Linked DNA regions of Pontimicrobium sp. SW4. The protein of the gene in region 2 interacts with the protein of the main gene of each other region in a pairwise test. Links are inferred from orthologs where the notes say so. Each region holds a gene or a part of one and is shown on either strand. Other genes may lie near its edges.

Evidence for each region.
Region 1: the proteins of sucC (region 2) and sucD interact in binary tests that used the Escherichia coli proteins (3 or more experiments, as listed by UniProt). The link is inferred for Pontimicrobium sp. SW4 from one-to-one orthologs.

The regions. Positions count from the first base shown.
Region 1 is NZ_CP157199.1:1,340,987-1,353,844, forward strand. Bases 6,821-9,666 are described here. They hold sucD (succinate--CoA ligase subunit alpha), read left to right. Parts: upstream 6,821-7,730; coding sequence 7,731-8,603; downstream 8,604-9,666. Other genes in these bases: ABGB03_RS06480 (UDP-3-O-(3-hydroxymyristoyl)glucosamine N-acyltransferase), read left to right, coding at 6,821-7,619; fabG (3-oxoacyl-[acyl-carrier-protein] reductase), read left to right, coding at 8,721-9,467; ABGB03_RS06495 (hypothetical protein), read left to right, coding at 9,482-9,666. Also shown: ABGB03_RS06450 (bifunctional response regulator/alkaline phosphatase family protein), read right to left, coding at 1-1,394; ABGB03_RS06455 (HD domain-containing protein), read left to right, coding at 1,431-2,660; lpxD (UDP-3-O-(3-hydroxymyristoyl)glucosamine N-acyltransferase), read left to right, coding at 2,800-3,828; ABGB03_RS06465 (bifunctional UDP-3-O-[3-hydroxymyristoyl] N-acetylglucosamine deacetylase/3-hydroxyacyl-ACP dehydratase), read left to right, coding at 3,815-5,221; lpxA (acyl-ACP--UDP-N-acetylglucosamine O-acyltransferase), read left to right, coding at 5,224-6,009; efp (elongation factor P), read left to right, coding at 6,105-6,671; more of ABGB03_RS06480, read left to right, coding at 6,684-6,820; more of ABGB03_RS06495, read left to right, coding at 9,667-10,027; ABGB03_RS06500 (VWA domain-containing protein), read left to right, coding at 10,028-12,058; ABGB03_RS06505 (prohibitin family protein), read left to right, coding at 12,080-12,858. UniProt on the Escherichia coli protein: Succinyl-CoA synthetase functions in the citric acid cycle (TCA), coupling the hydrolysis of succinyl-CoA to the synthesis of either ATP or GTP and thus represents the only step of substrate-level phosphorylation in the TCA.
Region 2 is NZ_CP157199.1:726,848-739,633, reverse strand. The notes cover bases 6,762-9,535. They hold sucC (ADP-forming succinate--CoA ligase subunit beta), read right to left. Parts: upstream 8,857-9,535; coding sequence 7,666-8,856; downstream 6,762-7,665. Other genes in these bases: lysA (diaminopimelate decarboxylase), read left to right, coding at 9,065-9,535; ABGB03_RS03430 (hypothetical protein), read right to left, coding at 7,108-7,452; ABGB03_RS03435 (TerB family tellurite resistance protein), read right to left, coding at 6,762-6,798. Also shown: ABGB03_RS03445 (choice-of-anchor L domain-containing protein), read left to right, coding at 1-4,350; excinuclease ABC subunit UvrB, read left to right, coding at 4,374-6,377; more of ABGB03_RS03435, read right to left, coding at 6,397-6,761; more of lysA, read left to right, coding at 9,536-10,297; ABGB03_RS03415 (carboxypeptidase-like regulatory domain-containing protein), read right to left, coding at 10,343-12,786. UniProt on the Escherichia coli protein: Succinyl-CoA synthetase functions in the citric acid cycle (TCA), coupling the hydrolysis of succinyl-CoA to the synthesis of either ATP or GTP and thus represents the only step of substrate-level phosphorylation in the TCA.

The DNA.
Region 1 (12,858 bases), 620 kb from region 2 along the record:
GATAGGCTCGGTAAGTGTATGTCTTTTGGGTTTGTAGCTGCATAGACTTCTTTATCTTCATAGGTAAGGCTGCGTCCAGTTTTATAGCGCAAGTTTAAGCTAGTGTCTCTATCTCCAATGACTTTAGAAGGATTTTTAACATTGATAGTGCCATGGTCTGTAGTGATTATTAATTTAAAACCCAATTGTTGTGCTTGTTGAATAATTTCAATTAGAGGAGAGTTTTTAAACCAACTTACTGTTAACGATCTATAAGCTTTATCGTTAGATGCTAATTCCTTAACAACTTCCATTTCGGTTTTGGAGTGCGATAGCATATCTACGAAATTATAAACAACAACAGTTAAATCGTTATCCTTTTTTGATTTAAAATTATCAACTAGTTTTTTTCCTGACTTTAAATTAGTGATTTTTGAGTATTCACATTTTAAATGACTTAATCCCAAACGTTTTAATTGCGCTTGAAGAAATTCATTTTCAAACATGTTCTTACCACCTTCATCAGTATCGTTCTTCCAGTAGTTTGGATGCATGCGTTCCATGTCACTAGGCATTAGTCCAGAAAATATAGCATTACGTGCATACTGCGTAGCAGTTGGAAGTATGCTATAATATGGAGATTCATACTCTTTCTTATAATATGTTTGGATGATAGGCTCAAAAGCTTTCCATTGGTCGTATCTTAAATTGTCTATTACGATGAATAAAGTAGGTTGCTCCTTGCTTAATTCTGGCACAACTTTTTCTCTAAATAAATTATGCGACATTGTAGGTGCGTCAGAGTTTCCAAACCAGTTTTTATAATTTTTATCGATAAATTTTCCAAACTGTGCGTTGGCTTCACTTTTTTGTGATTCCAATATTTCAAACATTGCAGGGTCATCAATATTTTCTAGCTCCATTTCCCAATAAATAAGCTTTTGGTATAATGCAGACCATTCTTCAAACGTATTTACCATAGATAAATCCATAGCAATTTTTCTAAACTCCTGTTGGTAGCTAGATGTTGTTTTTTCTGAAACTAAACGTGTGTGATCTAAATTCTTCTTTAAGCTAAGAAGTATTTGGTTTGGATTAACTGGTTTAATTAAATAATCGGCAATCTTACTTCCAATAGCTTCTTCCATGATGTATTCTTCTTCACTCTTAGTAATCATGACTACCGGAATATTAGCTCGTTTCTCTTTAATTTCTGCAAGTGTTTCTAAACCTGTAAGTCCAGGCATGTTTTCATCTAGAAAAACGATATCGAAATTCTTGTCTTCAATAATTTCGATAGCTTCTGTACCACTTTGACAAGTAGTGACATTGTAGTTTTTCTTTTCTAAGAATAATATGTGTGGCTTAAGTAAATCTATTTCATCATCAACCCAAAGGATGTTTATGTTGCTCATATAATTATATTTGTATAACTTTTAATTAAAACAAGTTTGAACACAAAGAACAAACTCAAGATATTTAACGACCCAATTTACGGATTTATTACTATTCCCAACTCTTTAATTTTCGATCTTATTGAGCATAAATATTTTCAGCGCTTACGCCGAATTACTCAAATGGGATTATCGTATTTGGTTTATCCAGGGGCACACCACACACGTTTTCATCATGCGTTAGGAAGTATGCATTTAATGCAGAAGGCCATTAGAATACTTAGGTTTAAGGGAGTTACAATTTCTAATGATGAAGAAAACGCTTTATTAATTGCTATTCTTTTGCATGATATTGGTCATGGTCCATTTAGTCATGCTATGGAGCATAGTATTGTTAATGGGATTTCGCATGAGGAAATTTCGGTGCTTTTTATGGAAAAATTGAATAAAGAATTTAACGGAAGTTTAACGCTTGCCATAAAAATATTCAAAGGCGAACACTCAAGAAAGTTCTTATACCAGCTAGTTTCTAGTCAATTAGATATGGATAGAGCCGATTATTTAAAACGAGATAGTTTTTATACTGGAGTAGCGGAAGGTAACGTAAACAGTGAACGGTTAATTACTATGTTAAATGTTGTAGATGATAATTTAGTAGTTGAAGAAAAAGGTATTTATAGCATTGAAAAATTCTTGACAGCAAGACGATTAATGTATTGGCAAGTGTATTTGCATAAAACTGGATTGGTTGCCGAACAATTATTGATTAGGGTTTTAAAACGAGCAAATGAGCTAACTAAGACTGGTGTAAATTTATCTGCAAGTAAAGCATTATTGTATTTTTTGAATAATGATATTAATAAAAACTCTTTTACTATTGAAAGCCTAGAAGTATTCTCTAAATTAGATGACTATGATATTATTTCTGCATTAAAAGAATGGCAAGCACACGAAGATTTTGTACTTAGCAACTTATGTGAAATGATTATTAATAGAGAATTATTGAAAATAAAAATAAAGAATAAAAGGATTAAAGAAGAAAACTTGAATAAGCATATAGACAGTCTTAAAAAAACTTATAATATAAGTTCTGTTGAAGCCGAATATTTTGTGTTTAAAGGTGAAATATCAAATCAGGCGTATCAACGGGATTCTCAGCAAATAAGCATCCTCTATAAATCAGGTAAAGTGGTTGAAGTTGCTAAGGCATCAGATTATTTAAACTTAAAAGCTTTAGCCAAACCAGTAACAAAGTATTATATATGTTATCCAAAGAGTAAACTTTAGGACATTTTTTATACTTTTGCGACAATGAAATGAGCATTTACAAAATGAATGTTCAGAATTTTTAATGCGATAACGAAGTGATTGTACACGTTTTCAATTTTTAAATTTTTTCATTTTAATTAATTGAAAATTATAACGCGTGAAATTTACCGCATCACAAATAGCAGGCATATTAGAAGGTGAAATTGTTGGAAACCCTGATATAGAAGTTTCTAAGCTTGCAAAAATTGAAGAAGGTTCTGCTGGGGCTTTAACCTTTTTGGCAAACCCAAAATACACCCAGTTTATTTATGACACTAAAGCCTCTGTAACGATTGTAAACAAAGACTTTGAGCCTGAAACCAAAATCACTACAACCTTGATTAAGGTAGAAGATGCTTATAAAGCGTTTTCAAAATTGCTAGAATATTACAATCAGGTAAAAATGAATAAGTTTGGGATAGAACAACCTAGTTTTATCTCAGATTCAGCAAAATATGGAGATGCTATTTATGTAGGAGCTTTTTCATATATAGGTGATAACGTTGTAATTGGAGATAATGTTAAAATTTTTCCTGGATGCTATGTTGGAGACAATGTTACAATTGGTGATAATGTTATTTTGTTTGCTGGAGCCAAGGTTTACTCTGAAACAGTTATTGGTAATCACTGTGTAATTAATTCAGGAGCAATTATCGGAGCAGATGGATTTGGTTTTACACCAAACGAAAAAGGAGAGTATAGTAAAGTGCCCCAAACAGGAAATGTAATATTGGAAGATTATGTAGATATTGGAGCCGCTACAACTATAGATAGAGCCACTTTGGGATCTACAGTTATTAGAAAAGGAGTGAAGCTAGATAACCAAATACAAATAGCGCATAATGTAGAAATAGGTGAAAATACTGTAATAGCTGCGCAAACTGGTATTGCTGGATCAACAAAAATTGGTAAAAATTGCCAAATTGGTGGTCAAGTTGGTATCGTTGGACATATTACTATTGGTAATAATGTAAAAGTTCAGGCGCAATCTGGAATTGGAAGAAATGTTAAAGATAACGAAGTCTTGCAAGGTTCTCCTGCACTTACTTATGGCGACTATAACAAATCTTATGTGCACTTTAAGAATTTACCAAAAATTGTAAAAGGAATAAACGATTTAGAAAAAAAAATAAATGACAGTAATTAGTACAGAAATTAAGCAAAAAACTATAGCTAAAGAAGTTTCGCTTACTGGAGTTGGTCTACATACTGGAAAAAATGTGACGTTAACTTTTAAACCAGCCGAAGCTAACGAAGGCTATACATTTAAGCGAATTGATTTAGAAGGTAGTCCAGTAATTAAAGCCGATGCAACTTATGTAACAAATACGCAAAGAGGTACTTGCTTAGAAAAAAATGGAGTAACCATTCAAACTTGTGAGCATGTATTAGCTGCATTGGTTGGTTTGCAAATTGATAATGTAATTATTGAACTTAATGCTTCAGAGCCTCCAATAATGGATGGTTCATCTAAATTTTTTGTTGAAGCTCTTGAAACTGCAGGAGCAGTTGAGCAAGATGCTTATATTGAAGAATATGTTGTAAAAGAAGTCATCTCATATATAGATGAAGAATCTGGTAGTGAAATAACTGTGATTCCAGCACCTACTTATCAAGTAACTACAATGGTGGATTTTGGAACTAAAGTTCTTGGAACTCAAAATGCGACATTGCAGAATATTTCTAACTTCAAAAAAGATATTTCCGATTCTAGAACATTTAGTTTTTTACATGAAATAGAAATGTTATTAGAACATGGACTGATAAAAGGAGGAGACTTGAATAATGCGATTGTATATGTTGATAAAGAATTATCGACAGATACTATGGAGCGTTTAAAAGAAGCCTTTGGGAAAGACAATATTTCAGTGAAACCCAATGGAATACTTGACAATTTAACATTGCATCATCCTAATGAAGCTGCGAGGCATAAACTATTAGATGTTATTGGTGATTTAGCTTTAATTGGTACTAGAATACGAGGTAAGGTAATAGCTAACAAGCCAGGGCACTTTGTAAATACGCAGTTTGCAAAGAAAATGTCAAAAATTATTAAGATTGAAAAAAGGAATAATGTTCCTGATATTGATCTTAATCAAGAACCACTAATGGATGTTAATCAAATAATGAATATGTTGCCACACAGGCAGCCATTTTTATTACTTGATAAAGTATTCGAATTATCAAAATCTCATGTCATAGGCACAAAAAATGTTACTATGAATGAAGGGTTCTTTGCTGGACATTTTCCTGGAGCACCTGTAATGCCTGGAGTATTGATAGTTGAAGCTATGGCGCAAACAGGAGGCATTCTTGTATTAAGTACAGTACCAGACCCTGAGAATTACTTGACATTTTTCATGAAAATGGATAATGTCAAGTTTAAACAAAAAGTTGTCCCTGGAGATACGCTTATTTTTAAATGCTCGTTGATAACACCAATTAGAAGAGGAATTTGCCACATGCAAGGATATGCTTATGCAAACGGAAAACTTTGCGCTGAAGCTGAATTAATGGCTCAAATCACTAAAGTTAAATAATTATGAATCAACCACTTGCATACGTGCATCCTGGAGCAAAAATAGCAAAAAATGTTGTTATTGAACCCTTTACTACTATTCATAATAATGTTGTGATTGGAGAAGGGACTTGGATTGGGTCTAATGTAACTATTATGGAAGGTGCTCGAATTGGGAAAAACTGCAGTATTTTTCCAGGAGCAGTAATTTCTGCAGTCCCTCAAGATTTAAAATATGACGACGAAGATACTACTGTAGAGATTGGAGATAATGTAACCATTAGAGAGTGTGTTACAATAAATAGAGGTACTACAGATAAAATGAAAACAGTTATTGGTAATAATTGCCTTATAATGGCATATTGCCACATCGCTCATGATTGTATTGTTGGTAATAATTGTATTTTTTCAAATAACAGTACTTTAGCAGGCCATATCACTGTTGGTGATTATGTAGTTTTAGCAGGAATGACAGCTGTTCATCAGTTTTGCTCCATAGGTAATCACGCTTTTGTAACTGGGGGATCTTTGGTTAGAAAAGATGTTCCACCATTTGTTAAGGCAGCTAGAGAGCCTTTATCTTATGTAGGAATTAATTCAGTTGGATTACGTCGTCGTGGTTTTTCTGCTGATAAGATTAGAGAAATTCAAAATATATACCGCATATTATATCAACAAAGTTATAATAACACCCAAGCTTCAGAAATTATTGAAGCAGAAATGGAAGCAACTCCTGAACGTGATGAAATTCTACAATTTATAAAGAACTCACATCGTGGAATTATGAAAGGATATTTTAAATCAAATTAATTTTAAAAAAATAATAGAAAAATATAGTTTCAATTGTTGAGATAAACGTAAAAGTTTAGTAAAACGATTAAACGATTAAACAATTCAACAATATTATGGCAAGTACTTCAGATATTAGAAACGGATTATGTATTAAATACAATCACGATATATATAAAATTATAGAATTTTTACACGTTAAACCTGGGAAAGGACCTGCGTTTGTTAGAACAAAACTTAAAAGTGTTACTACTGGAAAGGTTTTAGACAATACGTTTTCTGCTGGTCATAAAATAGATGATGTAAGAGTCGAGACACATAAATTTCAATTTTTGTATCATGATGGTGAATTTTATCACTTTATGAACGAGGCAGATTACACCCAAATTAGATTGTTGGAAGCTGCTTTAGATCGTCCAGAGCTTATGAAAGAAGGTGAAGTAGTAACTATTCTCATTAACACTGAAGACAACATGCCACTATCTGTAGAAATGCCTGCAAGTGTGATATTAGAAGTAACCGCGACTGAACCTGGTATTAAAGGAAATACAGCAACAAACGCTACTAAACCTGCTACAGTTGAAACAGGAGCAACTGTTAATGTACCTTTATTTATTAATGAAGGAGATAAAATTAAGATAGAAACAGATAAAGGGACTTATAAAGAACGTATTAAGGAGTAAGTTCTTATCCAGATGAAATTCCCAAAGAAATATAACCTTAAAGAAATTGCTGCAATTATTGGCACTAAATATGTTGGTGCAGATGATTTTCCAGTTTTAGGTATGAACGAAATTCATGTCGTCACACCTGGAGACATTGTATTTGTAGATCATCCCAAATATTATGATAAGGCGCTACAGTCGGCAGCAACTATTGTATTAATCAATAAAGATGTACCATGTCCAGAAGGAAAAGCTCTTTTAATATCTGATGATCCTTTTAGAGACTTTAACAAATTAACGCAACATTTCAAACCGTTTCAATCATCCAATAGTTCTATTGCAAAAAGTGCAAGTGTAGGTGAGAATACAATTATTCAACCAAATTGCTTTATTGGTAACAATGTAGTTATTGGTAAAAATTGTATTATACATTCTAATGTTAGTATTTACGATGATATAATTATTGGAAACAATGTAACTATTCATTCAGGAACAGTTTTAGGAGCCAATGCCTTTTATTACAAAAACAGACCCGATGGTTATGATAGGTTATTGTCTGGAGGAAGTATTATTATTGAAGATTTTGTTGATATTGGAGCAGCTTGTACTATAGATCGAGGCGTAACTGCCGATACAAGGATAGGGAAGGGTTCTAAACTTGATAATCAAATACAAATTGGACATGACACAGTTATTGGTAAAAAATGCTTAATAGCTTCTCAAACAGGCATTGCTGGTTGTGTTATTGTAGAAGATAATGTGACTATTTGGGGTCAAGTTGGAGTGAAAAGTGGAATTGTTATAGCAAAAGGAACTGTTTTATATGCGCAATCTGGATTAGGACATTCTACAGATGAGAATAAGAAATATTTTGGTTCTCCAGCATCTGAAGCTAGGGAGAAATTTAAAGAAATGGCTTATATTAGAAAGATCCCTGAGATTCTCGAAAAACTTAAAAATAAGTAAGTTTTATTTGATTTTAATTTTGTTAAAATTAAAGCCCAAAAGGCTTTAAAATATAGATTCAAAAAATTACTTTTGCCACGTCTTATATTAAATTAATAAACAAAAGCACAAATGAGCGTATTAGTAAATAAAGATTCAAAAATTATTGTTCAAGGATTTACAGGAAGTGAAGGAACTTTTCACGCTTCGCAAATGATTGAATATGGAACAAATGTTGTTGGAGGTGTTACACCTGGAAAAGGTGGTCAAACCCATTTGGACAAGCCTGTATTTAATACTGTAGAGGAAGCTGTAAAAGAAGTTCAAGCCGATACAACAATTATTTTTGTTCCTCCAGCTTTTGCAGCCGATGCCATTATGGAAGCTGCAGATGCAGGTATTAAAGTTATTATTACGATTACTGAAGGAATTCCAGTTGCTGACATGATAAAAGCATCTGATTATATAAAGAATAGAGATTGTCGCTTAGTTGGCCCTAATTGTCCAGGAGTTATTACTCCAGAAGAAGCAAAAGTAGGAATTATGCCTGGGTTTGTTTTCAAAAAAGGAAATGTAGGTATAGTTTCTAAATCTGGAACTTTGACTTATGAAGCTGCAGACCAAGTTGTAAAACAAGGTTTAGGTATTACAACAGCTATAGGTATTGGTGGAGACCCTATTATTGGAACAACTACTAAAGAAGCTGTTGAGATGTTAATTAACGACCCAGAAACTGAATGTGTGGTTATGATAGGGGAAATAGGAGGACAATTAGAAGGTGACGCTGCGCAATGGTATAAAGAAAGCGGTAGTAAAAAGCCTGTTGTTGGTTTTATTGCTGGAGAAACTGCACCTGTAGGACGTACAATGGGTCATGCTGGAGCAATAGTAGGAGGAAGTGATGATACAGCGCAAGCTAAAAAACGCATTATGAGAGACTGTGGAATACATGTGGTTGATTCTCCTGCTGAAATAGGTAAAAAAGTAGCCGAAGTAATGGCTTAAACGTTATATAAGAGCTTTATTGTTCTGTTAAAAACCTCACAAGATTTTGTGAGGTTTTTTTATTTCATGCAACTTGTAATTACTATATTTGAATAACTATAAACCATTAATTATACCATGAAATTATTAGAAGGTAAAACAGCAATTATTACTGGAGCAAGTAGAGGAATAGGGAGAGGAATTGCACAAGTATTTGCAGAACAAGGTGCTAATGTAGCATTTACATATAGTTCATCAGTTGAAGCTGCACACGAATTAGAAAAGGAATTAAATGCATTAGGAGTAAAGGCTAAAGGATATAAAAGTAATGCAGCTAGTTTTAATGAATCTCAAGAATTGGCTGATGAAGTTCTTAAAGAATTTGGAAGCATTGATATTTTGGTTAATAACGCAGGAATTACCAAAGACAATTTACTAATGAGAATGGGTGAGGAAGATTTTGATAAAGTAATAGAAGTCAACCTAAAATCTGTATTCAATATGACGAAAGCGGTACAGCGTACCATGCTAAAACAGCGTAAAGGATCAATCATAAATATGAGTTCTGTAGTTGGTGTAAAAGGTAATGCAGGTCAAACTAATTATGCTGCTTCCAAAGCTGGAATTATTGGATTCTCTAAGTCAGTCGCATTAGAATTAGGCTCTAGAAACATTAGAAGTAATGTGATAGCTCCTGGATTTATAGAAACCGAAATGACAGCTAAATTAGACGAAGAAACCGTCAACGGTTGGCGTGCAGCAATTCCTTTAAAGCGTGGAGGAACTCCTGAAGATATTGCTAATGCTTGTGTGTTTTTAGCGAGTGATTTATCAGCTTATGTCACAGGGCAAACACTAAATGTTGATGGAGGAATGCTTACTTAATTTATTGTAGAACCATGAAAGATCTTTTATACACTATTGCTCTATTTTTTGCAGTATCTATAACCATTAGTGCCCAAAGTGATTGGTTAGATTTTAAATCAGTTGAATTTGCTTTTATTGCTAAGTTTCCCGATGAACCAAAAAAAACAGTTCAGGAAGTTCCAACAGCAATTGGAAATATAGATATGCATATGTTTATGTATCAACCAACAGATAATGATGATAATATTATCTATAGTGTTATTAAATCGGATTATCCTAAAGAACAATTTACAGATGCTGATGACGAATATAACAATGATGTACTAGATGGTGCTGTAAATGGAGCAGTAACGAATGTTAATGGTCAACTCATATTTGACAACAAGATTAATTTAAATAACTACCCTGGTAGAAATGTTAAAATTGAAATTGATACTGCATTTATTTATATAAACACCTATTTAGTAGAAAACATTATGTATATAACTCAAGTGATCTGCTTGAAAAATAATGATGAAAATAAAGATATAAAACGTTTTATGGAATCTTTTGATATTATAAAAGTAAAGAATGATTAATTGTCTGGAAGCACAATAATATATATAATCTTAGCTGGTATTGCAGCGCTTTTATTAGCGCTGTTTCAGTATATATATAAATCTAAAAAGCGAAAATTAAATCCTGTATTTTCATTTTTAAGGTTTATTACAATTTTTAGCATATTACTGCTAATAATTAACCCAAAGTTTGAGAAAGTTATATTATTTAATGAAAAGCCTAATTTAGTTATTGTTGTTGATGATTCCGAATCTGTTAAACATTTAGAACAAGATAAAAATGTAAATGATTTGCTAACTTTAATTAAGAGTAACAAAGAGTTAAATGACAAGTTTAATCTTGATGTCTATAGTTTTGGTTCAGAATTTCAAAAATTAGATTCATTAAGCTTTAATCAATCACAAACAAATTATACCTCTGTATTTAGTAATTTACAGCAAATCTATAAGCAGTCTAATTCGCCAACAGTATTAATTACAGATGGGAATCAAACGCTAGGTAGGGATTTTGAGTTTTCTTCAAAGCAGTATAAACAACCTATATTTCCTATAATCTTAGGTGATACTATAACATATTCCGATTTAAAGATTCAACAACTCAACGTTAATAAATACGCATATTTAAAAAATAAATTTCCAGTTGAAGTTATCGCTGTTTACAATGGGAATACTCCAGTAAGCTCTACATTTACTATCAAAAAAGGCAACACAACAGTATATTCAACTAATTTACAGTTTTCAAAAGCAAATAATTCACAAACATTAGACATTACTTTACCCTCTAACATGGTTGGTATTAATAGCTATGTAGCATCTTTATCTCCGTTGTCTACCGAAAAGAACATTGTAAATAATTATAAACCTTTTGCACTGGAAGTTATCGACCAAAAAACAAATGTAGCTATTGTCACTACTATATCTCATCCTGATATTGGAGGTTTAAAAAAAGCCATTGAAAGTAACGAGCAACGTAGTGTTTCTATAGTCTCTCCATCAGATTATGCAAATAATAAGGATGATTACCAAATGGTCATTCTATATCAACCTAATAGTAAGTTTCAATCAGTTTTTGAATCGTTGGATGCTGATGGAAAGAATAGATTTATCATTACTGGAATAAATACCGATTGGGTCTTTTTAAATAGTATTCAGAATGTTTTCCAACAAAAAATAACAGCTCAAGAGGAAAGTTTTCAAGCCATTTATAATGATAATTTTAATACTTTTTTACCTGGAGATTTGGTTTTTGATAATTTACCGCCATTAGAATCTGAATTTGGAAATGTTGAATTTAATATTCCTGTTGAAACATTATTATTCAAGAGTATAAATAGCAATATGATTGAAGAACCTCTAATGGCAACTTACGAAAATGTTGGTCAAAGAGGGGTGCTACTTTTTGGTGAAGGTATTTGGAGATGGCGTTCACAGAGTTATTTAGATAATAATTCTTTTAATCAGTTTGATGATTTTATTGGAAAAATAGTACAATATGTAGCTTCTAATAAACAACGAAATAGACTTAATGTTAACTACGAATCGTTTTATAACGGTAGTGATAACATTAAAATCACAGCACAATTTTTTAATAAAAATTACGAGTTTGATGCTGCTGCATCCTTAGAAATGGTAATTAAAAATATAGAAACCGATATTGCAACGGTCATTCCATTTACCTTGCAGCAAAACAATTATGAGGTAAACCTAGACAATTTTCCTCCAGGCGATTACGATTTTACAGTAAGAGCTAATAGAGGTGAAGTAGCTTTTTCTGGACGTACTAGAATATTGGATTACAATGTTGAAAAGCAATTTCTAAACGCTAATGTTTCTAAGCTTGAGCGCATTGCAAATAACAGTAATGGAACTAGCTATTTTATTGTAGACACTTCTTTGTTGATAGATAATTTAACAAACGATTCAAGATTTGTAACCATCCAAAAAAGCAATAAAAATGTTGTACCTTTGATAGACTTTAAATACCTCTTAGGACTTATTGTTTTAAGTCTAGGTATAGAGTGGTTTTTAAGGAAATATAACGGACTTATTTAATAATATTAACAATAAAATAAAATGGAAAAATTACCAAAGATTGGTTTGCCAATCATTATCGGACTTATTGTCCTTATCATCTTTCTTGCAAAATCAGCTGTAACTATAGATTCTGGTGAAGCTGGAGTCTTGTTTAAGACCTTTGGAGAAGGTGTTGTTGTAGATGAGCCACCAATGGGCGAAGGATTTCATATTGTAGCACCTTGGAATAAAGTATTTGTTTATGAAGTTCGTCAACAAGAACTATTTGAAAAAATGAAAGTGCTTTCTTCAAACGGATTAGAAATACAAATTGATGCCTCAGCGTGGTATGAACCTGTTTACAATGACTTAGGAAATTTGCATCAATCTCTTGGCCAAGGTTATTTACAACGAGTTATACAGCCAGCAATTCGTAGTGCTGCACGTAGTGTTGTTGGTCGTTATACTCCAGAACAACTATATTCTAGCAAGCGTGATGCAATTCAAGATGAAATTTATGAAGAAACTAAGAAAATTCTTGAAAAACAATATGTTCAATTAAATGAAGTATTAGTTAGAGACGTGACTTTACCAAATACGATTAAAGATGCCATCGAGCGTAAATTAAAGCAAGAACAAGAATCTTTAGAGTATGAATTTAGATTAGTTACTGCTGCAAAAGAAGCTGAGAAAGTAATTATTGAAGCTCAAGGTAAGGCAGATGCAAACCGAATTTTAAGTGCATCATTAACTGATAAAATCCTTCAAGACAAAGGTATTGAAGCTACTATTAAGTTAGCAGAATCACCAAATAGTAAGGTAATTGTTATTGGCTCTGG
Region 2 (12,786 bases):
GCTTTTTTAATTAAAGAGGCTGGTACAGCCAATCCATACACAAATATTGCATTAATCCCAGGAACAAATACGCCTGTAAATACCAATACTGTGCATGATGAAATAGTTGGTTTTTGCCCTTCAGAAAATGAACAATATTTTGATGGCTATAGCATGGGAGACACTAACTATAATGGTAGAACTACTGTGTTAACAGCTACAGCAAACATAAACCCAAATGTACTTTATAGGATTAAATTAGTAATTGCAGATCAAAATGATGAAAACTACGATTCAGCAGTATTCATTCAAGGAAATAGTTTTAATCCAACAGTAGATTTAAGTCCAGACATTAACACATGCGCTCAAAGTTATACCATAAATGGAGACATACTAAATCCTTTAGCGACTTATGTGTGGTATAAAAATGGCATATTATTACCAACGGAAACTAATACAACACTTAATGTAAATAGTTCTGGAGATTATACAGTTGAAATTACAATCCCACTAAATTCAACTAACTGTGTTATTGAAGATACTGTAGAAATAGTTTTAAATTCTGAACAAACAGTCAACCCTATAACTGATTACGAATTGTGTGATGATGCTAGTGAAGATGGCATTGAATTTTTTGATCTTACAATAAAAGATAATGAAATTACTAATGCAGTAACGCCAGGAACCTATAATATATCCTACCATTTAAGCAATGTAGATGCACAAAATAATTTAAACCCTATTACAACTCCTATACAAAACACTACAAATCCGCAACCAATTTTTGTAAGAATTGAAGATATAAATACTGGTTGTATGGCATATACCAATTTTAATTTAATAGTAAATTCATTACCAAATATCGTTAATCCAACACCAATTGTATTATGTGATGATACTGTAGCTGATGGTTCAACACAAATAGATTTAACACAAGCCGATAATGAAATTACCCAAGGAAATCCAGATTTGAGGGTGACTTATCATTTATCTCAAGTAGATGCAGACAATGGCATTAACGCTATTCCATCACCTTATGTAAATACATTACAATCCGAACAACTTTTTGTGAGAGTAATAAATACAAATACAGGATGCGTTAACACAACAACCATTGATATTGTTGTCTTAGACAGACCTGTTGTAAATCCAAATTTACCTCCTCTAAACGCTTGTGATAATGATAATGACGGATTTGCTTTTTTCGACCTAACACAAATAATTCCAGATTTATTACAAGGCCTTACAGGTGTAACAGTAACTTTTCATACATCAAATGCTGATGCTACAAATAATACCAACCCAATAGCTGACGCTTCAAACTATGAGAATATAACTGCTAATACTCAAAATATTTATATTAGAATTGAAGATGATACAACTGGCTGCTTTACAATTGTGCCTATTATTATTCATACAAATCTATTAAATACAGGAACTGCAATACAGGATTTCGAAACTTGTGATGATAGTAGTGGTGATGGTATAGAATCGTTCGATTTATTAGATATAGCTTCAACTATTATAAATAATCTTGCAAATACAAACATTACATTTTATGAGACTGAAAACGATATGGACAATAACATTAATCCTATTGATCAAAATGTCCCTTATATAGTTAATGCAAGCCCACAAATCATTTTCATTAAAATTGAAAATGATAATTGCGATTATCAGTCACAAATAAATTTAGTAGTAAACCCTCCAATAACTTTAGCTCCTGTAGCAACCATTGACTATTGTGATACTGATGATGATGGATTTATATTACTTGATTTAAATTCTTTCGATAGCTTAGTTAATAATGGACTTTTTGGTGTTTCCGTTAGATACTTTACCTCTCAAACTGATGCCAATAATAATACCAATGTATTACCGCAATTTTATACAAATACATCAACTCCACAAACGTTTTATGCAAGAGTAAGCGATAACTTAACTGGATGCTTTAGTACCATACCTTTTGATATTAACGTTATTCCTGCACCAACTGTTAACAGTCCAATAAAAATAATTATTTGCGATGATGATCAAGACGCTTTTTCAGTTATCGATTTAGATGCCTTAATCCCTAGTATAGTATCAAGTACAACAGATTTAGCAATAAGTTTCCACACGACTTTAAACGATTTACATAATAATACTAATGCAATTATAGCATCTTCTGCATTTAGTGCAACAAATCAAACTATTTATACAAGAGTTGAGAGTACTATCACTGGATGTTACGCTATTGCCGAAATTCCTGTAACTGTAAATACACTTCCTGTGTTTCCAATAATTTCAACCTTTGAAAATTGTGAAACGGATGGCAATCAAACAACAGATTTTCTTTTCAACACTAAAGACTCAGAAATCCTAAATGGTCAAACTGGTAAACAAGTGTTGTATTTCGAAACAGAGCTTGATGCCATTAACAGAACAAATAGTATTGACAAAAACTCTAACTACACTAACACTTCAAGTCCACAAACTATTTATATAAGAGTTGAAAATATTACAGACCAAAGTTGCTATGGAACATCGTCATTTATAATTGAAGTTGGTTCGGTACCATTATTTAATCCTCCAACAAACTTTATTGTGTGTGATGATATTACTAACGATGGCTTAGAAGTCTTTGATCTAAATGAAAAAACATTAGAAATATCTCAAGGGAGCCCTGAAACTTTAAGCATTACTTATTATACATCACTTACTGATGCTGAAAATATGCAAAATGACATTGGTGATAATTATACAAATGTTTCTAATCCGCAACAAATTTATGCAAGAATAGAAAATGGTACATATTGCCATGCTATTGCAGAATTTGGATTAAACGTAATTCAAGTACCAACAGTTAATCTACCATCAGCTCTTAGCAATTGTGACACAGATTATGATGGTATTTCTACATTTGACCTTACTGTGGCTGAATTTGAAATTTTAGACCTTAGAAATAATGGAATTATCATTACTTATTTTGAATCATTAGAAACCTTAGAATCGAATACAAACACGATTTCTAATCCTGAAACTTATAACAACATAGCAAATCCTCAAACAGTATTCGTAAAAGTTGAAAACACACTATCTGGTTGTTACGTTTCTATTCCTTTAGAGCTGGAAGTTAACTTACCTCCAAATATTAACACAATACCTACCATTGATATTTGCGATAATGACACAGATATTTATGATTTAAATGAAGCCACACAAATCCTATTTTCTAATACAAGTAATACGCTAATAACGTATCATTTTAGTCTAGCTGATGCTCAAAATAATCAAAATGATATTGGAAGCACATATAATTATACATCTTCAAATGAAACACTTTATGTAAGAGCTGAAAACACTATTACTACCTGTGTTGCCATATCATCTTTCGAGTTGGTAGTATATCAAAATCCAATAGCAAATACTCCTCCTAATTTAGAGTCTTGTGATGATGATTACGATTTTACACTATTTTTTGATTTATCACAACAAACATCATCCGTTTTAGGAGTGCAAAACCCAGTAAATTTTACTGTAACATATCATGAAACTAGTAATAATGCTCAAAATGGAGAATACGCAATTTCAAATCTTAACTATGAAGCAGTTGATGGTCAAGAAATATTTATTCGATTAGAAAACAATACAACAGGTTGTTTTGACACAGCCTCATTTTTTACAAATGTTCAAAGAAAGCCTGTAGTCAATATTCCTCAGCAAACCATTTGTTTAGATAATTTCCCATTAACAGTTATGGCTGGAGAGCTTGTAGCAGGAGACACGTATTTATGGTCAACTGGAGAAACTACCTCAGAAATTGATATTCATCAAATTGGTCAATATTGGGTAACCGTAACAACACCAAATGGCTGTACAACATCTACAATATTTGACGTTATAGAATCTGAACAAGCAACCATTGAAGTGACTGAAACTGTAGATTTTAGTGATCCAAATAATATAACCATAACCATTAGTGGTATTGGAAATTATATGTATGTATTAGACGGTGGGGAACCACAAGAGTCTAATGTATTTGAAAACGTATCGCTTGGCAGCCATACTGTTACAATTATCGATTTAAATGGTTGTGCTTCCATTTCAAGAGAAGTAGTAGTAATTGATACGCCAAAATTTATGACGCCTAATGGTGATGGCTATTTTGATACATGGCATATTTCTGGTATAGAACACCTATCAGGAACTACCATTAGCATTTTTGATAGGTATGGTAAGCAAATGACGTTTTTAACCTCCGAAACCGAAGGTTGGGATGGCACTTATAATGGTTTAAATATGCCTGCAAGCGATTATTGGTTTGTGGCTAATGTCAAACAAAATGGTGCCGAATTTCAAGTAAAAGGACATTTTGCTTTACGTCGATAATATTTATTGCGTAATTTTGCTGAATGCACTTTAAAATTGAATCAGAATTTAGTCCAACTGGTGATCAGCCTCAGGCTATAGAACAACTTTCTAACGGTATTAATTCTAATGAAAAGTACCAAACATTACTTGGTGTAACTGGTTCTGGTAAAACGTTTACAGTTGCTAATGTAATAGAAAAAGTTCAACGCCCAACGCTTGTACTAGCTCATAATAAAACCTTAGCTGCTCAATTATATTCTGAATTCAAACAATTCTTCCCAGATAATGCTGTAGAATATTTTGTGTCGTATTACGATTATTATCAACCTGAAGCCTACATTCCTGTCTCAGGTGTATACATAGAAAAGGATCTTTCTATTAATGAAGAAATAGAAAAAATGCGTTTAAGTACTACCTCTTCATTGCTTTCAGGAAGACGAGATGTGTTAGTTGTTGCATCTGTATCTTGTTTGTATGGTATTGGGAATCCTGTAGAGTTTCAAAAAAATGTAATTACGATAGAACGTGATCAGGTTATTTCGCGAACCAAATTACTACATCAATTAGTTCAAAGTTTATATTCTAGAACTGAGGCAGATTTTAACCATGGGAATTTTAGAATTAAAGGAGATACTGTAGATATTTTTCCGAGTTATGCTGATGATGCTTTTCGAATTCACTTTTTTGGAGATGAGATAGAAGATATTGAAGCTTTTAATATCCAAACAAACGAAATCATAGAAAAATACGATAGACTTACTATCTATCCAGCAAATATGTTTGTAACCTCACCTGATGTATTGCAAAACGCGATAAAAGATATTCAAGACGATTTAGTAAAACAACACGACTACTTTAAAGAGATTGGAAAGCATCTAGAAGCCAAACGTTTAAAAGAACGAACCGAATTTGACCTAGAAATGATTCGTGAGTTGGGTTATTGTTCTGGTATCGAAAATTACTCACGCTATTTAGATGGTAGACAAGCAGGTTCAAGACCTTTCTGTTTATTGGATTATTTTCCTGATGATTTTTTAATGGTTATTGATGAAAGTCACGTAACTATTTCACAAGTTCATGCTATGTATGGAGGAGACAGAAGCCGAAAAGAGAACTTAGTAGAATATGGTTTTAGGTTACCAGCAGCTATGGATAATCGGCCTTTAAAGTTTGAAGAATTTGAAGCGCTACAAAATCAAGTAATTTACGTGAGTGCTACGCCTGCGGATTATGAATTGCAAAAAACAGATGGCATATATGTTGAGCAGGTCATACGACCAACTGGTTTATTAGATCCAATTATAGAAGTGAGACCAAGCTTAAATCAGATTGATGATTTAATAGAAGAGATACAGCAACGTGTTGAAAAAGATGAGCGTACTTTAGTCACAACACTTACCAAACGAATGGCCGAAGAATTAACTAAATATTTAGCTAGAATACAAATTCGAGTACGTTATATACATAGTGATGTAGACACTTTAGAACGTGTTGAGATTATGCAAGATTTACGTAAAGGGTTATTTGATGTACTTGTTGGAGTTAATTTATTACGTGAAGGACTAGATTTACCTGAAGTTTCTTTAGTTGCTATCTTAGATGCCGATAAAGAGGGATTCTTACGTTCGGCAAGATCCTTAACTCAAACAGTTGGTAGAGCTGCAAGACACCTTAATGGAAGAGCTATTATGTATGCTGATAAAGTCACCAAAAGTATGCAGAAAACTATGGACGAGACAAATTATCGTAGAGAAAAACAAATTGCCTACAATACTGCAAATGATATCACACCAAAAGCTTTAAACAAAAGCTTAAATAATGTATTAACTAAAAACTCTGTGAGTTCTTACTACTATGAACTGGAAGCCCAAAAAGCAGCAGAACCCGAAAGTGAATACTTAACAAAACCTGAACTAGAAAAAAAGATTCGTGAAAAACGCAAACTTATGGAGCAGGCAGCAAAAGAATTAGACTTTATGCTTGCTGCAAAAGTGAGGGATGAAATTAAGGCTTATCAAACCAAGCTGAATCAATTAAAAGTATAGTTTTTCTATAAAGTATTGTTTAATTATACTGTGTTTTAAAAATGTCTATTAAAAAATCTGGAGGAATAATTTTATGCGGAAAACTTTCCATTAAATCTAAAACCCTATTAATGGCTTCATGACCTAATCCCATTCTTAACCCAAAATTGTGAAGTCTTATGAGATCTTTCTCTGCAACTTCAGCATCTAAATTCATTAACAATACCAATCTATGAAACTGAACAATGCGTTCACTATGAGACTTTAAATGAATATGTGTGACAGGGTTATCTAATAGGTAATCAAAATCTTCTTGGGTAATCTCTAATTGTTTAGCAACTCCCAGTAAAAAATTATATTCTATTTCTTTTAAGCTATTATCAATTCTTGCGAATGCAATCATTTCTGAGAGCAAACTTAACTTTTCAACACGATTTATCATGGCTGAGTGAGAATTAATTATTGATTATATAAAATTAGGTATAATTACCCTTTTATAATCGTAGATATAATGTATCTCATCGAAAAAAAGACGTCTTTTCATCGTCTTTTTTATGACTTAGAATATATTTTAATTGTATCTTATTGATTTACAATAAATTAAAATAAATTAATTAATATACTAAATTAATCTATTGTTCGTTTTGCTTTTCATTTTTTAACCATAATACTAATCTTTCTAAACAGTATTAAACGTAAAAAAACTCCTAAGCAACACTTAGGAGTTTTCAAGACTAATCAATGAAGCTTCTTATTCTTCTGCAGTTAACCTAACTGGTACAATAAATTTATCTTTTAAAGTTTCATAAGACCCAGATACTTTTCTATAATTTAATCTACTCTTAATGTAATTTTTCATTTTCTCATCGTTAGAATCTACAGATAAAACAACTAGTTCGTTGTTTTTATTTATTGTAAGCGTAACGTTTGCTGTCATCTCATGATCTACATCAAAACTTGGATTTTTGAGAAATCTCTCAATTTTCAATGTAATTTTTGAAGTTTCAACCGAAGGTTTTTCTGGACTAGTACTTGCCATAAGTACACTGCTAAACGTTATCGTTACGGCTAACAGTAATGCTTTTAATTGTTTCATAATTGTTCGTTTTAAATTGATTAAATAAAATTGATTGATGTCTTATAGACTATACTTTAAACACAATTGTTACAGAGTTATTTACTAATTAACTTATGTTTAACGATAATTAATACTTAATTAACATATTGCGTTTTAATACAAAACAAAATTATGCAACAAAAAAGAGTAGTGTATTACACTACTCTTAATAAATATATATGTATATGTTAACTAAGCTAAAACCGCTTGAACTTTATCGGCAGCTTCTTGAAATTCAACAGCACTTTGCACATCTAAACCAGAACTATCAATAAGTTCTTTCGCAATATCAGCATTAGTACCTTGAAGCCTTACAATAATTGGCACCTCTATATTACCCATGTTTGTATAAGCATCAATAACACCTTGAGCAACACGATCACAACGCACAATTCCACCAAAAATATTAATGAGTATTGCTTTTACTGCTGGGTCTTTTAATATTATTCTAAACGCAGCCTCTACTCTAGCAGCGTCAGCAGTACCACCAACATCTAAGAAATTAGCTGGCTCACCACCTGCTTGTTTAATTAAATCCATTGTTGCCATTGCTAAACCTGCACCATTTACCATACAACCAACATTTCCATCTAAATCAACATAATTTAAGCCTAAAGCTCCAGCTTCAACTTCAATTGGATTTTCTTCACGTAAGTCACGCAATTCAGCCAAGTCTTTATGTCTAAATAATGCATTATCATCTAAAGATACTTTAGCATCAACTGCCATAATTTTGTCATCACTTGTTTTTAGAACTGGATTGATTTCAAATAATGAAGAATCAGATTCTACATACGCTTTATATAAAGACGTCACAAATTTTGTCATGTCTTTAAATGCTGCTCCAGATAAGCCTAAATTAAAAGCTACTTTACGTGCTTGAAATGGTAAAATACCAGTAGCAGGATCAATTTCTTCAGTAAAAATTAAATGTGGTGTTTCTTCAGCAACCGTTTCAATATCCATACCTCCTTCAGTAGAATACATAATCATATTACGCCCTGTACCTCTATTTAAAAGTACAGACATATAATACTCTTCTGGCTCAGAATCTCCAGGATAGTAAACATCTTCAGCTACTAAAACCTGATGAACACGCTTTCCTTCAGCAGAAGTTTGCGGTGTTATCAAATCCATTCCTATAATTTGACTAGCTATTGCTTTAACTTCATCAAGATTTTTGGCTAATTTCACACCTCCACCTTTTCCACGACCACCTGCGTGAACTTGTGCCTTTATAACATGCCATCCAGTTCCAGTATCTTCGGTTAATTTCTTAGCTGCTAAAACTGCTTCATCAGCATTTTGTGCAACAATACCACGTTGAATACGTACTCCAAAACTGCTTAATAATTCTTTTCCTTGATATTCGTGTAAATTCATAACTTGCTTAATGATTTAAGATGCGCAAATGTAAATAATAGCTATTAATTAGACTAATATTTTAATTAGTAATGGCAACTTTATTAATAACTCATTTTTAGAATTGTTATATAATTAACAAATAGTTTAATTGTTACTATTTTTTAATTGTTCTAGTAATAATTAGAAAGTAATAAAATATATTTGAAGCATAAATAAACACAATACCATGAAAAAAGAGCAACTACTTAACATAGCTAAGGAGTTTGGAAGTCCCATTTACGTGTATGATGCACATAAAATAGAATCGCAATATAAACGATTAATCTCAGCGTTTAGTAATGTTAAAAATTTGAAGATTAATTATGCTGCTAAAGCATTATCCAATATTTCGGTTTTAAAATTTCTAAAAAACTTAGGCTCTGGTTTAGATACTGTATCTATACAAGAAGTACAATTAGGGTTGGTTGCTGGTTTCAAAGCGCAAAACATCATTTTTACACCAAATGGTGTTTCATTAGAAGAAATTGAAGAAGTTGCTAAACTAGGTGTACAAATTAATATTGACAATCTCTCAATACTAGAACAATTTGGAAGTAAACATCCAGATATTCCAGTGTGCATTAGAATTAATCCGCATGTGATGGCTGGTGGAAACACAAACATTTCTGTTGGACATATTGACTCTAAATTTGGAATTTCTATTCATCAAATTCCGCATATTATAAGAATTGTAGAAAATACCAAAATGCATATTAATGGTATTCATATGCATACTGGAAGTGACATTTTAGATATTGATGTGTTTTTATATGCAAGTGAAATACTGTTTGAAACTGCGAAAAATTTTAAAAGTCTTGAATTTATTGATTTTGGCTCTGGATTTAAAGTCCCTTATAAAAAAGGTGACATAGAAACAAATATTGAAGAGTTTGGAAAAAAATTAACCTCTCGTTTTAATGAGTTTTGTAAAAGCTATGGTAAAGAATTAACACTTGCTTTTGAGCCTGGAAAATTCTTAGTAAGTGAAGCAGGTTTCTTTTTAGCAAAAGTGAATGTCGTTAAACAAACAACCTCTACTGTTTTTGCACAAGTAGATTCTGGATTTAATCATTTAATTAGACCAATGCTATATGGTTCTCAACATGAAATAACTAATATTTCTAATCCACAAGGTAGAGAACGTTTTTACTCTGTTGTTGGTTATATATGTGAGACAGATACATTTGCAAATAACAGACGTATAAACGAAATTAACGAAGGCGATATTTTAGCTTTTAAAAATGCTGGTGCCTATTGTTTTACTATGGCTAGTAATTATAACTCTAGGTTTAGACCAGCTGAAGTTTTATGGTACAATAATAAAGCACATTTAATAAGAAAACGTGAAACATTTGATGATTTATTAGCGAATCAAATTACGGTTGATTTGAGTGAAAAAAAATCAACAATCAAAAAATAAACAAATTGCCAATTTGTTTCAATAGCGTTAGATTAAAATCTAACACTATTGTTTTTTAAACGTATTTAAATAAACTCCTGGAATTCCATATTGTGACAATACTTGAATATCTACTTCAATAGCTTTAGCACTATCTGAATTATAGAAAATAATAGTAACATTACCATTTTTATCTGTTTTTACTGAAGGATTCCAATAAAGTGTTGTTCTATTATCTGGATTTTTATGCGATTCTAATTCTACATTGTATTTAGGCGAATAAAATTCTTTAAGTTTAGAATACCCTTGAATAGTATGTTTAGACGAAAATACTTTATCAACCTTAGGTCTTCCGGTTTTTGTATACACAATAATAACACCATATCTTCCAACTGGTCCATAAATAGCTGTTTGAGAGCCACGTTTTAAAATTTCAATTCTTTCTACATTTGAAAAATCAAGGTTTTGAACCATTAGTGGCACATTATTAGTCTTGGGTTTGTCATAATAAAGTCTTTTCGTTTTAGAGTCTTCTACTTCGTCTCTTTCTAGCCGACCAAATCTAGGGTCTATCTCACCATCTAACCTCATACCATCTACAATCCACAATGGTCCATATTGATTCCCTCTAAAATTAACCCAGTTGAAAGATAAATCGACAGAAACCCCCGGAATATTACCTAAGTGATATAGTATATTACCAGCCGTTTTATCTTCATTTATTATTGTATGATCTGGTTTCACCCCATATAATGACTCTGAATATTTAGTAAGCTCGCTAACTGATTTTTTTTTAGCAGTAACTAATACTTCATCTAGTTTCTCAACATCTTCATACATAAAAAAAGTAGACGCTTTTTTGTTGTAGTTATCTAAAACATCACCTTGCATATCTTTATATTTACTCTTAAAGTTTGGTTTTGGTAAATTATGATTATCATTATTATCTATTAAGACAACTTTAGTTTGTATAGGGTCACCGTCAGATTGGTAAGCGTTAAACGTCAATTCAACATCTCCAGCATTAGTAACATTTTGGATTTTAAAATTACCTTCTTCATCTGTTTTTGTAACATATAAATCCATTAACTGACTAGATTTAGATTTGGCAATCATTTTCAACTCTCTATTCATCAAAGGAACATCCTCCATATTGGTAGCATTGCCTGAAACTGAATAACCCTTCTTGAATAGAAACTCTTTAGGTGAGCTAAAAGTTATATTATCCATTTCGTGCCAGTTAAATTTGCGCCATCCATGAGTTGACATAACTAAATCGAGCTTAGCTCTCGTAGATCTCTTACTATCACTAAAAAAATACCCTGGGTTTTCAATATGTCCTTTCAAATTAGATTCTAATAAAAAGTATGTTAAAATATTTGTGTCAAATTTGTTTTTATATACTTTGTCTACATCAGTAATAGCAATTGAAAAATTTGTAGATAATGGTGTACCGTAAACATCTTTCACATTTACTTTTAATTCAATTTTCTCTCTTTTTTCAAAGCTAGAATTTTCTAGTTTTGTTTCTATTATTAGTTCTTCCTTATTATTAACAAAAACTGGACGCTCAGACCATGGTCGCATTTGTTCATCAAAAAGTGTAAGGGTCATCACACCACTTGGAAGCTTGTTTTTTGGAATTTCAAAATCAAGTAAAGACTGAGCATTAAAAACAAATTTGCCTTGATAATACTTCTCATTATTTATAGTTCCAATAATGTAGAATGGCTTTGATCTAAGTGTATTACTTGCTTGAACTTTTACCTTAATATTATTGGTATCTAGGTTATCAATTAACATTGAATATCCTTCATTTTGTGCTTCTGGAAGTTTATATATAGAACCATTATCTAATATGGCCGTATAGGTTTCATTAGGCTGAGGATTTAAAGTAAAAAATCCCATTCCTTGATATAAAGTATTTATAGGTACAACGGTTTCTCCTTTAGAATTTTTTATAATGCCTTTAACTTCCCTTGAATACCCATCACTGCCTATTGCCTTAAATGATATTTTTCCATTTAACCCATTCACTGCTTGGCCACCTTCTGGGAAAAATTGCAAATCAATTTTATCATCAGTATTTAATGGTCTTCTAGTAGTTTTTTTGGCATTTAAAAGTTGAATTGTTTTTGTAAAAAAGAACGCATTATCAAAATTTCGCATCCAATTGGTATAAGCTCTTAATTGGTAAGTTCCTTCAGGCAACTCAACAGGGATAATAATATTTCCTTCTCCTTGACCTTCAATTAACTTATGATTTTTTGATTCAACAATGACATTGTGTTCATCTATTAAATCTACTTGTATTTGCATACTTCCAGTTGAAAAATGATGATACGCACCTAATACAGCATAAGCATTGTACCAAATCATTTCTCCTGGAAAATAGACGTCTTTATCTGTATGAAGAAATACCTTCTCTACTGGATTATTATTATTATAATTTCTAAGTTGAGAATCCAAACTCTCAATAAATACATCACCTACCAAATTACTTTGCATAA